DNA from 4 places in the Paenibacillus sp. FSL R7-0179 genome. Region 3 is predicted to be linked to each of the others. Evidence: riboswitches for the same ligand, from Rfam matches in the RefSeq annotation. Region 3 holds a riboswitch; each other region holds the start of a gene.
The links. A riboswitch is a leader RNA that binds a small molecule or an ion and turns the genes downstream of it on or off. The one in region 3 is predicted to bind cyclic di-GMP.
Positions count from the first base shown of each region.

Region 1 (2,200 bases), 1.1 Mb from region 3:
ATCGTAGATTGGCGGATATCGCCATAGACGTACACATTTCCCAGGGCTTCGATCCGTACAGATCCTTCCAGATCTCCCGGTACAATAATGTCGCCTGCGAACATAACGTCGCCCGCAGGCTCAGTCATCTCTCTGGTCAGCAGACAGACCGGAGGGAAGTCGCAGATCCGGACGCTGCCGCTTCCTCCGCAGATGCGGGGTCTGCCTGTGCGGTTGGCTACGATATTACCGCAGGGAAGGAGCTTGGCGTGATTACCGGCAGCGAAGTAGATATCCTGCGGCGGGGGAGGGGGCAGGACCCTTCCGTCTGTGCCGAGGCCGGGAATGCCTTCCTCCGGCGGCAGCTTGCGGGCGAAGACTTCACCTGCATAGGTGAAGGGGGCTCCCGGGAAACGGAGATACTCCAAGGGTTCCGCGGGCTTCTGAGCGGGGGCTTCCTGCCCCCCAAGCATTCTGTTCCCCTCCAGTGTATGCTCCGGCAGCTGGAATTCCAGCCGGGCCTCCTTGCCGGGCAGCGGGGCTCTTCCTTCAGCGATACATACGGGAAGATATGTAGGATTCGTAAGCTCCGCGTACAGGGCGGAAATGTTCAGGCTCTGCAGAATGAAACGGTTGTCCAGTGAGGAAATAATCTGTTCTATGGTGAGCGTGGACAGCAGCACCGCCGGGTTGGGCTGGGCACGGACGACCGTCTCGAAGGCGGCGGGACAGTTGACCAGATTCCAGGCGTACTTCTCTGCACGATATAAAGTGAAGTGGACCTTGAGCTTGTCAGGCGATACGGTGATTTCATACTGCGGCTTCTCGCAGATCTCCCAGGTAATATAATCTGCCTTGGTCACCTCAGTTGGCTCTGTAACGGTCTTCCAGTTGATCTTCAGGACAACAGGGTGGATCGCAGAAATACGGGCGGGAGCGCCTCCGGGGAGCGGGGGAGTAATGAATATCTGGTTGTCCTGCACGAGGATAATTCCATTCTTATCTCCAGTTGTCCCGTCAGAAGCTCGGCCCTCCACAGAGAATGAATCCAGGAGACCTTTACGTTCAAGCATCAGGGACTCTACGAATTCATATCGGCTTGGTTCGATATCCTGCTGCGGCATGGTTGTAACCTCACTTTTTCGTATGATCAATGGCAATTCGTACAGAAAAAGAACATCATCAAGCCCGGAAGTCTTATCTTCCTCCTGAACAGCTGGCTTAAGTGGTCTCTATTGGCAGCCTGGCAACCGTAAACGCGGATTCCGGCGTTCTTAGGCCCATAGCTTTGCGTCCTGCCCTTTCGGGGAGTTTGCCTTTAGAAATAGATCAATGATATACATCCTGTAGAGGCGATGAATTGTGATCGACTGCAATCGACAAAAAGAATCATAAATAGTTCTTATGCGTCATTAACTTCTGCAAACAAGCTTAATTCTAGTACTTAAAGAGCTATTTTTCAACTATATTATGCCTATTTATCAAAAAACTCGAAATATGCAGCTCTATTTCGACAAAAAAACTGGTTTCCCAGCGCTTACAGCTTATGGAAGGGGAATAGGAGAGGGATTGTGGGTATTCAACGGTTGGGACATCCTGGGCTTAGCAAAACCCGGAGTGTTCCTTTTTAATAAGCAGTATTGTGAGTGAATATGTTATGTATGTGTTAGTTATGTAAATTAACACAAACATTCAATGCATTATTTCGTAATAAAACCGAAGACATCCCAAATTCATTATAATATAATCTAACTCATACCAAGGAAACGCGAATTGATGTTAACAAATATAACGTTAATAGAGATGACGGCATCAGGAGAGGAGCATAAACCATGCAAATTGCAGCAACACCTTACATCTGGCCTTATGACGGGGCGTTGGACCCGGCGAAGACAGCGCTGATGATTATCGACATGCAGACGGATTTTTGCGGCAAGGGCGGTTACGTCGAGAGAATGGGCTATGACCTCTCATTAACAGCGCGGGCGATTCAGCCCATTCAGCGCCTGCTGGCCCGTATCCGGGACATCGAAGGGTTCACCGTGATTCATACCCGCGAGGGGCATAAGCCGGATCTGTCGGATCTGCCGGCGAACAAGCGGTGGCGAAGCCGCCAGATCGGGGCTGAGATCGGCTCCGATGGACCGGCGGGACGAATCCTCGTACGGGGGGAACGCGGCTGGCAGATCATCGAGGAGCTGGCGCCTATTGCCGGAGAGTA
Region 1 covers NZ_JBBOCC010000001.1:1,402,309-1,404,508, forward strand. Annotated here, with positions in the region: gene MKX63_RS06230 (flagellar assembly protein A) at 1-1,133, opposite strand, end outside; cyclic di-GMP riboswitch class I at 1,214-1,306, opposite strand; gene biuH (biuret amidohydrolase) at 1,812-2,200, shown strand, end outside.
Region 1: another riboswitch for cyclic di-GMP. It lies ahead of MKX63_RS06230 (flagellar assembly protein A); the one in region 3 lies ahead of MKX63_RS01115 (transglutaminase-like domain-containing protein).

Region 2 (2,200 bases), 3.4 Mb from region 3:
CTTCTGAAGATACAGCGCCAGGTTGTCCCTTAAGTCTCCGCCGACAGCGATGGTGGACGAGGTGAGGATTTTGCCGACAAAGGTTGGATCTACGTCGAACTGAATCAGCTGTTGCGGATGATTCTCCGGCTTCAGGTTGCAGATGGTCATGTCGCTGAGACGGGAGCCCAGAACAATGAACAGGTCGCTGTTGTTCAGCAATTCATCGCCGTGCGACGAGCCTCCAACACCGACAGGACCGTGATAGAGAGGGTGATCATAAGCTATGGCGCCTTTGCCGCCTGGAGAGGTGACTACAGGAATGTTGAAGGTTTCGGCCAACTGCACCAGTTCCTGATGCGCCCCGGAGCGGTTAACGCCTTTACCGGCAATGATCAGAGGGCGGGCGGATTGATTAATCGCCGAGATGACCCGGTCATAGTTCTGATAACTGACCAGTCCCTCGCGCTGCGGCAGAACAATCCGGCATTCCGCGAGCCGCTCTGTCTGCACATCAAACGGAATGCAGAGATGGACCGGACCTTTCCGGTCACCGAGGGCGATGGATAGGGCATGGTTGAAAATCGTGCTGAAGTGATCGCCGCGTTCTACGAGCTTGCTGAAGAGGGTGGCCGGCCGGAACATATCCGCCAAATCAGCCAGATAGGAAGTGGAATCCTGACATTGGGGAATGCCCAGCTCCTTGATGGACTGATGGCCGGTGATGAAGAGGACGGGAAGATTATTGGCCTTGGCATGCGCTGCTGCGGTGAGCAGATTCGTTCCGCCCGGACCGGAGGTGCCGAAGGCTACCCCGAGGCTGCCGGTCTTAAGAGCGTAACCGCCGGCGGCGAAGCCGGAGCTGGATTCGTGCCGGCCGGGGATGAACTCTATGCCATAGTCGACCATTTTCAAAGCGATGGGGCAAATAGACTTGCCTATGATACCAAAAGAATGAGTGACTCCCAAATTACGTAAAGCTTCCGCCATATAATCTGCAACTGTCTTCAGAACATCCACCCCGCATGTTGTTATTTGTATAAGTCAGCAATAGAAAACCTGTACTCAACATTGGAGCACAGGTCTGTTGCACGAATCACCATAATCAAACGCGAAACCTAAGGCGTTCACAGTTTTTCAGCAACCTGGCTGTCATGATCCCACTTTAGAAATGAGACTGTAGATCCATGGCTTTGCGTCATTCCCTTTCGGTGAATTTTGCCGGTATGCGGTTATAAATCAATCTGTGGAGAATTTTCCTTTACAATATATTCCTTGCTGCTCTTTTGTCAATAACCCCTGTGAGAAGAAACTCGGAATTTGCCGAATATTCAGGAATAAAAAGGGCTGAATATTTGGAATTTCAAACTTTTGAAAATGGTTGTCCCTGGAAGACTAAAGTCTTAAAATGCAAATGAGAATTCTGGGCTATTATTATTAATAGTAAGTACAAAGACTTATTGCAATCCTGAGTTACTGCAAAATGTTAAGAATTCACTAGATATACAGCACTTAAAGATTCGATGATAGGACTTAAGTAATGGACAGGTGAGATGTTGGCTTATAGACAAGCTAAGACAATAGAACGACTATAGTAAAGAAGTGCAAAGCATGCTTTTTACCCTTATGCACAATTTCAACAATTTGTGAATATTACATAACAATCTTAGTTTAGCCAGAGAAAAAGAGACACCACCCGCAGAAAATCCCGCAGGCGTGTCTCTTTGTACCGAAGCTAGAATTTGAAAATATGAATCGTTTTTTGCAGATTAAAGACGGCGGAGGTCATCTTCTCTGTCTCCTCAGCCACGGATTGCAGCGCGTGAATCTGTTCGTTCATTGCGGCAGATACCTCTTCGGTCCCTGCGGCGGTCTCCTGGGTGATGGCTGAGATATTCTCGATCGCGCCGGAGATCTTGAGCGCGCTCTCCAGCATAAGGTCACTCTCTGCGGAGAAGGAAGCGATCTGCTCGGTTATGTATTGGACACTATGCACAATTTGAGCAAAGATGTTAGCCGTTTCCGTTATCATTTCATTCTGTACCTGAACGACCTCTTCGTTAATGGCGATATTATCGATGGCCTGCTTGATATCCGCTTCAATGCTGCGGACCAGTCCGAACACCTCTTTGGTGGAAGCGGTGGATTCCTCGGCCAGCTTGCGGACCTCCTGGGCAACAACTGCGAACCCGCGGCCATGCTCACCTGCACGGGCAGCTTC
Region 2 covers NZ_JBBOCC010000001.1:3,676,290-3,678,489, forward strand. Annotated here, with positions in the region: gene MKX63_RS16130 (thiamine pyrophosphate-binding protein) at 1-999, opposite strand, end outside; cyclic di-GMP riboswitch class I at 1,116-1,212, opposite strand; gene MKX63_RS16135 (methyl-accepting chemotaxis protein) at 1,715-2,200, opposite strand, start outside.
Region 2: another riboswitch for cyclic di-GMP. It lies ahead of MKX63_RS16130 (thiamine pyrophosphate-binding protein); the one in region 3 lies ahead of MKX63_RS01115 (transglutaminase-like domain-containing protein).

Region 3 (2,200 bases):
TGAAACATCTGACGAGAATTGTTACATTCTCTAATTTTGGATCTCACCGAAGTGATCTCCAGATACTCACTCGTTGTTCAGTTTTCAAAGATCAAGCTCGTTGTCAGCGGCGATTACCGCGTCACCAGCAACTCTTATAATATATCACGTTCTTCCGAGCAATGCAAGCTTTATTTTCGAAATCACTTATTTAAGTAATCTCTCATTTCCTTTGCCGCTCCAACAACGCTTATTTATAATAACCTATCCTTCTATTAAAAAGCAACCTTTATATAAATAAAAATAACCCGCTTAATCATTAAGCGGGTTATTCTCAGGTAATGCTATAGTTCACAGCTATTTTTAGTAGAATTTCGCTGCAGTATATTTGCTTGCTGATTTGACCAGTTCTGTTGATGCTGTGTTCTTGCCCAGACCTGCATCAACTGTAGTATCAATCGTTACCCATTTGCCGTTCAGGAACACTTCGTTCCAGGCATGGTATGAAGTTACATAGCTTGTATTCCCCATAACCAATTTGGTTGGAATCCCTTCACTGCGGAGCATAGTAGCGAACAAGGATGCGTAATCGTAGCAGATCCCTTTGTTGGTAGCAAGCGTGTTATCGTTGTTCGGAATATAATCTGTGCTTACGCTGTTAGCCAAAGAGTAATCATATTTCACATTAGTTACGATGTAATTGTAGATAGCCTTAACTTTGTCTGCATCTGTAGTCAGACCCTTTGTAAGCTGGGCTGCCTTTTGAACGGATTTATCGGAAGAACTCCACTTTACATTCTGTACGGAGCTCAAATATACGGCATTCACATTGCTCATGGAGAGAGATACAGTCTCGGAAGATAGCACTTTATATTTGTTGCCGGTAGTATTCTCGAGAACGGAAACCTTATAAGAGCCATTACCTTGTTGCAGCGGGAACGTCTCGTTCGGCTTGGAGGTGTATAAGTTGTAAGTATAGCTGTTATTGTCCTTGGTAATCATGAGCTTCATCTTCTTGTCCTTAGGAACGTCGTACGAAACCCCGATGACCCCTTGATCAAGTTGTCCAACATTTAACCAGCCTGAATCTGCATTAGCGGCTTGAGCAGTGCCTGTCTGCACGGAAGTGACGATCACAAAAAGTGTAATCAGCATTAAATAAAACTTTTTCATGGATAAAACTCCTTTCGGTAGCTGGCTGCCATTCTTACGGGAAGGCCCTTTAGCTTTGCGTCCCTACCTTTCGATAGGTTTGCCGTTATCGTATAAGCTTTATCTGTCCAATCTACTACCACATAATGACAGATTCTGAATTAAAACAAACAAAAAAAGCCTCTTCATTCGGTAGCTGGCTGCCATCCATGACGGGAAGGCCCTGTAGCTTTGCGTCCCTACCTTTCGATAGGTTTGCCGTTATCGTGTATTAGCTTTTGATAGTTCTATTTTACCATACCTCTATCTATTATCAAGACCCAAAATGCTAGATTCCACCACAAATATACTAAAATTTTATGTTTTTTTCGACCTTTATCGCCTTGTCTTGATAGATTCAGGTCAGCTTGGCATGAATGATAAGTCTGTGGGTCGGGTTGACAAGCGGATCACAGGTAATAAGAGTCAGAATCTTATCATCATCCTTTCCCTTCAGCACCGAAATATCGGTAGGCTCTACAATAGATACATTATATACAACATACTTGTATTCCTGGCCGCTTGTAATAACAGTAATGGTATCCCCTTTACCGACCTCATCCAGTCTGTTGAACAGCCGCCCTGCCGTTCTTGACCGGTGTGCCGCAATCGCTGCATTGCCTACCGCGCCAATCGGAGCCGTCTCCTTCATATGCGCCGCAGCATGCTTCATATTGGTCTTGGTGGCGCCCTCCAGTACAGGAAGCTTCAGATCGATTTTGTCGATTTCAATAATGGCGGTGATCTTGCCTCCAACTTCAATCTCGGGCGCTGTAGTGGGTACCGGCTCTTCTGCACCAGACTCTTCCGCCAGCAGCTGGGTGACTTCCGCATAAGGCTTGCTCAGATCCTGGCTGGCAGGAGCGGTAGCCGAAGGAACGATTTCACTATAAGCCTGTTCGGCCTCTTCCAGCAGCTTCTGCTGCTGAGCGTCCTCGCACCATTCGCTTCCTTTGGGGTAGAGCATAATCAGGACCCCGGCAAGTATAATCAAATAGGATAACTTCCGCATGACAATCGCCTCCGCAAT
Region 3 covers NZ_JBBOCC010000001.1:269,214-271,413, forward strand. Annotated here, with positions in the region: gene MKX63_RS01115 (transglutaminase-like domain-containing protein) at 343-1,152, opposite strand; cyclic di-GMP riboswitch class I at 1,166-1,246, opposite strand; cyclic di-GMP riboswitch class I at 1,320-1,401, opposite strand; gene MKX63_RS01120 (class D sortase) at 1,529-2,182, opposite strand.

Region 4 (2,200 bases), 290 kb from region 3:
CTTGGAGCCCTCTCGGCATCGGGTGCCAGCGGAGGGGGACCGGATACGGTGAAGAGATCGCGGTAATGTTGTTCAACAGAAGAGGGGTCCTTGACAAATTGCTCATATCTTTCTTGGATGTAGCCCAGGTTGGGGCCGTAGTATTTGCTCCATACTGTGTCGTTATAGGGCTCTTTGACTGCCATGAATAGGTCCTCCTAACGGATAAACTCCACGCGGGGCATCCAGTGTGCCACTTGGCGGAGCTGCAAATGTTTGCGGTTTCATTCTCACCTTATTGTGCTACTTTCCGGCGGGGTAATCAATTCATACTTTCGGTCAATCCGTTCGCAATTTGGCATGATTCATTACAGTATTCATACGGAACTATCATAAATAGGCATTAATCATGTATTTTAATTGAACAAATTGATTTTTATGCTTTGGGATTGGCCGTGACTCCAGAGAAGTTTTGGACCTCCGGCCGCTGTTGTCTGCAGATTTCTTGATTTTATCCCGTTGTTAACGGTTGAAATCCGCAGACAAAGGCGGTCGCTACCGCTCCTCCAGTTCCCAAATTCCCCTCCGCCACTTTTCCCTTAACTTAAATTTTCAACAAGTTCAATCCATATCACTGTCCGTAATCCATACAAATGGGTAATTGTCTCTATGCGATGTTGCGCGCAGCGGTAAGGCGGAGCAGTTAGAGTTCCCTTTAGTATATTTAAACTATTACCTAGGGTTTGAACTTGGAACTGGAAATATTTATACAAGCCACTGGCAATATTAGCTAAGTTTCCTCACATTTTATCATAAAAAAATTCCAGAAAACGACACACTAATCGCGCATGATCTTGTATAATGTTATTGCGGAGAACGGTTTCATCGATTCTTGCCAGATCCTTTCATGATGGAAAGGGTCCAGTAAAAGGTAAACCTGCCGAAAGACAGGGGCACAAAGTCTCGGATCTAAAGTAGAGATACTACAAAGTAGCAATACTACTATGATGGCCGGACTGCCTGGGGACGCGAAAATTCTAGGAGGAGATTTCTTGGATATGTCCAACCAGGGGAATGACGAGCTGCAGGCAGTAGATCTGGATTTAGAATGGGTGCACTTGCTGATGTCTGCCAAGCAGGCGGGGATCGCGGCGGAGGAGATCCGCCGGTTTCTAAGTGAGAAGGCGCTCCAGGCGATGTAAGGACGGTCATCATTGCTGCGATACATACAGAAAAGGCACAGCGCCCGGTACGCTGTGCCTTTTCTGTATGCCGCTTGAAAGCATGCCTTCGCCGAAGGCGGCCTCCCTGCCGTGCGGAGTCTTCCCTGTGACATACAATGCTGCGTTTAATTGTCCTTTTGTTCCATCCGCCATTTCTGGTAATCAAGGAATTCCTTGAATTCACGTTTGCTTATACCGGAGGCCATGGCCTCCTGAACCAGCCGGAACCATTCCCCGTCCAGAGCCTGTTCTTCCGTCTCTGCCAGTCCGCCATACAGCAGTGCATGAATGGATACCTGAAGCGCGTCAGCGATTTTTTCGATGAATTGAATGGAGGGGTTGGATTGAATATTGCGTTCTACATTACTGAGATATGATTTCGCCACATCAGCCTTATCCGCAAGCTCGGATAGCGAATAGCCCTTCTCCAGCCGGAGTTTGTGGATGCGGCCTCCCATAGTATCTGACACGATTACAACGCCCTCCGTACTTTTTATTAAAAGATAAGAAGTGATATGCTTCGCGCTATATCCTTATCTTTCTCACTGAAACGGTACCGCCCTCATAGAAAGGCAAAGCCGTTTTCACTTGTCAGTATAACAAAAAACCGCAAATCGGACAAAAATCATTAAGCCCGGCAGCCTGGGAAAAGGAAACGGCACACCCGGCCCGGTTGGGGGAAGGATGTGCCGTCTTGCTGAAACGGTATCGTCCTTTCAAAGGACGGCAAAGCCGTTTTCCACTTGAGTGTTGACTTACTTGGCCTCTCCCAGTCCTTGAAGTGCATCGAAGGTCCAGTTCAGAGCTAGGCCGTCACCCTGGAAAATGTTCTGATCTTGGCTGTTGTCTACGAACTCGAAGGCGATCTTAAAGGTCTTGGACCCGGCTGCGGCAATCCCTCCTGGCAGTACACCTGCTGCTACGAGATCGTAGCTGGGGGTGTTCTTCAGATCCTTCAGGGAGATCTCGGACAGCACATGACCGCTTAGTGAACCGCC
Region 4 covers NZ_JBBOCC010000001.1:559,898-562,097, reverse strand. Annotated here, with positions in the region: gene MKX63_RS02370 (2-oxoglutarate dehydrogenase E1 component) at 1-185, opposite strand, end outside; cyclic di-GMP riboswitch class I at 900-1,003, shown strand; gene MKX63_RS02365 (anti-repressor SinI family protein) at 1,038-1,181, shown strand; gene MKX63_RS02360 (helix-turn-helix domain-containing protein) at 1,328-1,660, opposite strand; gene MKX63_RS02355 (TasA family protein) at 1,958-2,200, opposite strand, start outside.
Region 4: another riboswitch for cyclic di-GMP. It lies ahead of MKX63_RS02365 (anti-repressor SinI family protein); the one in region 3 lies ahead of MKX63_RS01115 (transglutaminase-like domain-containing protein).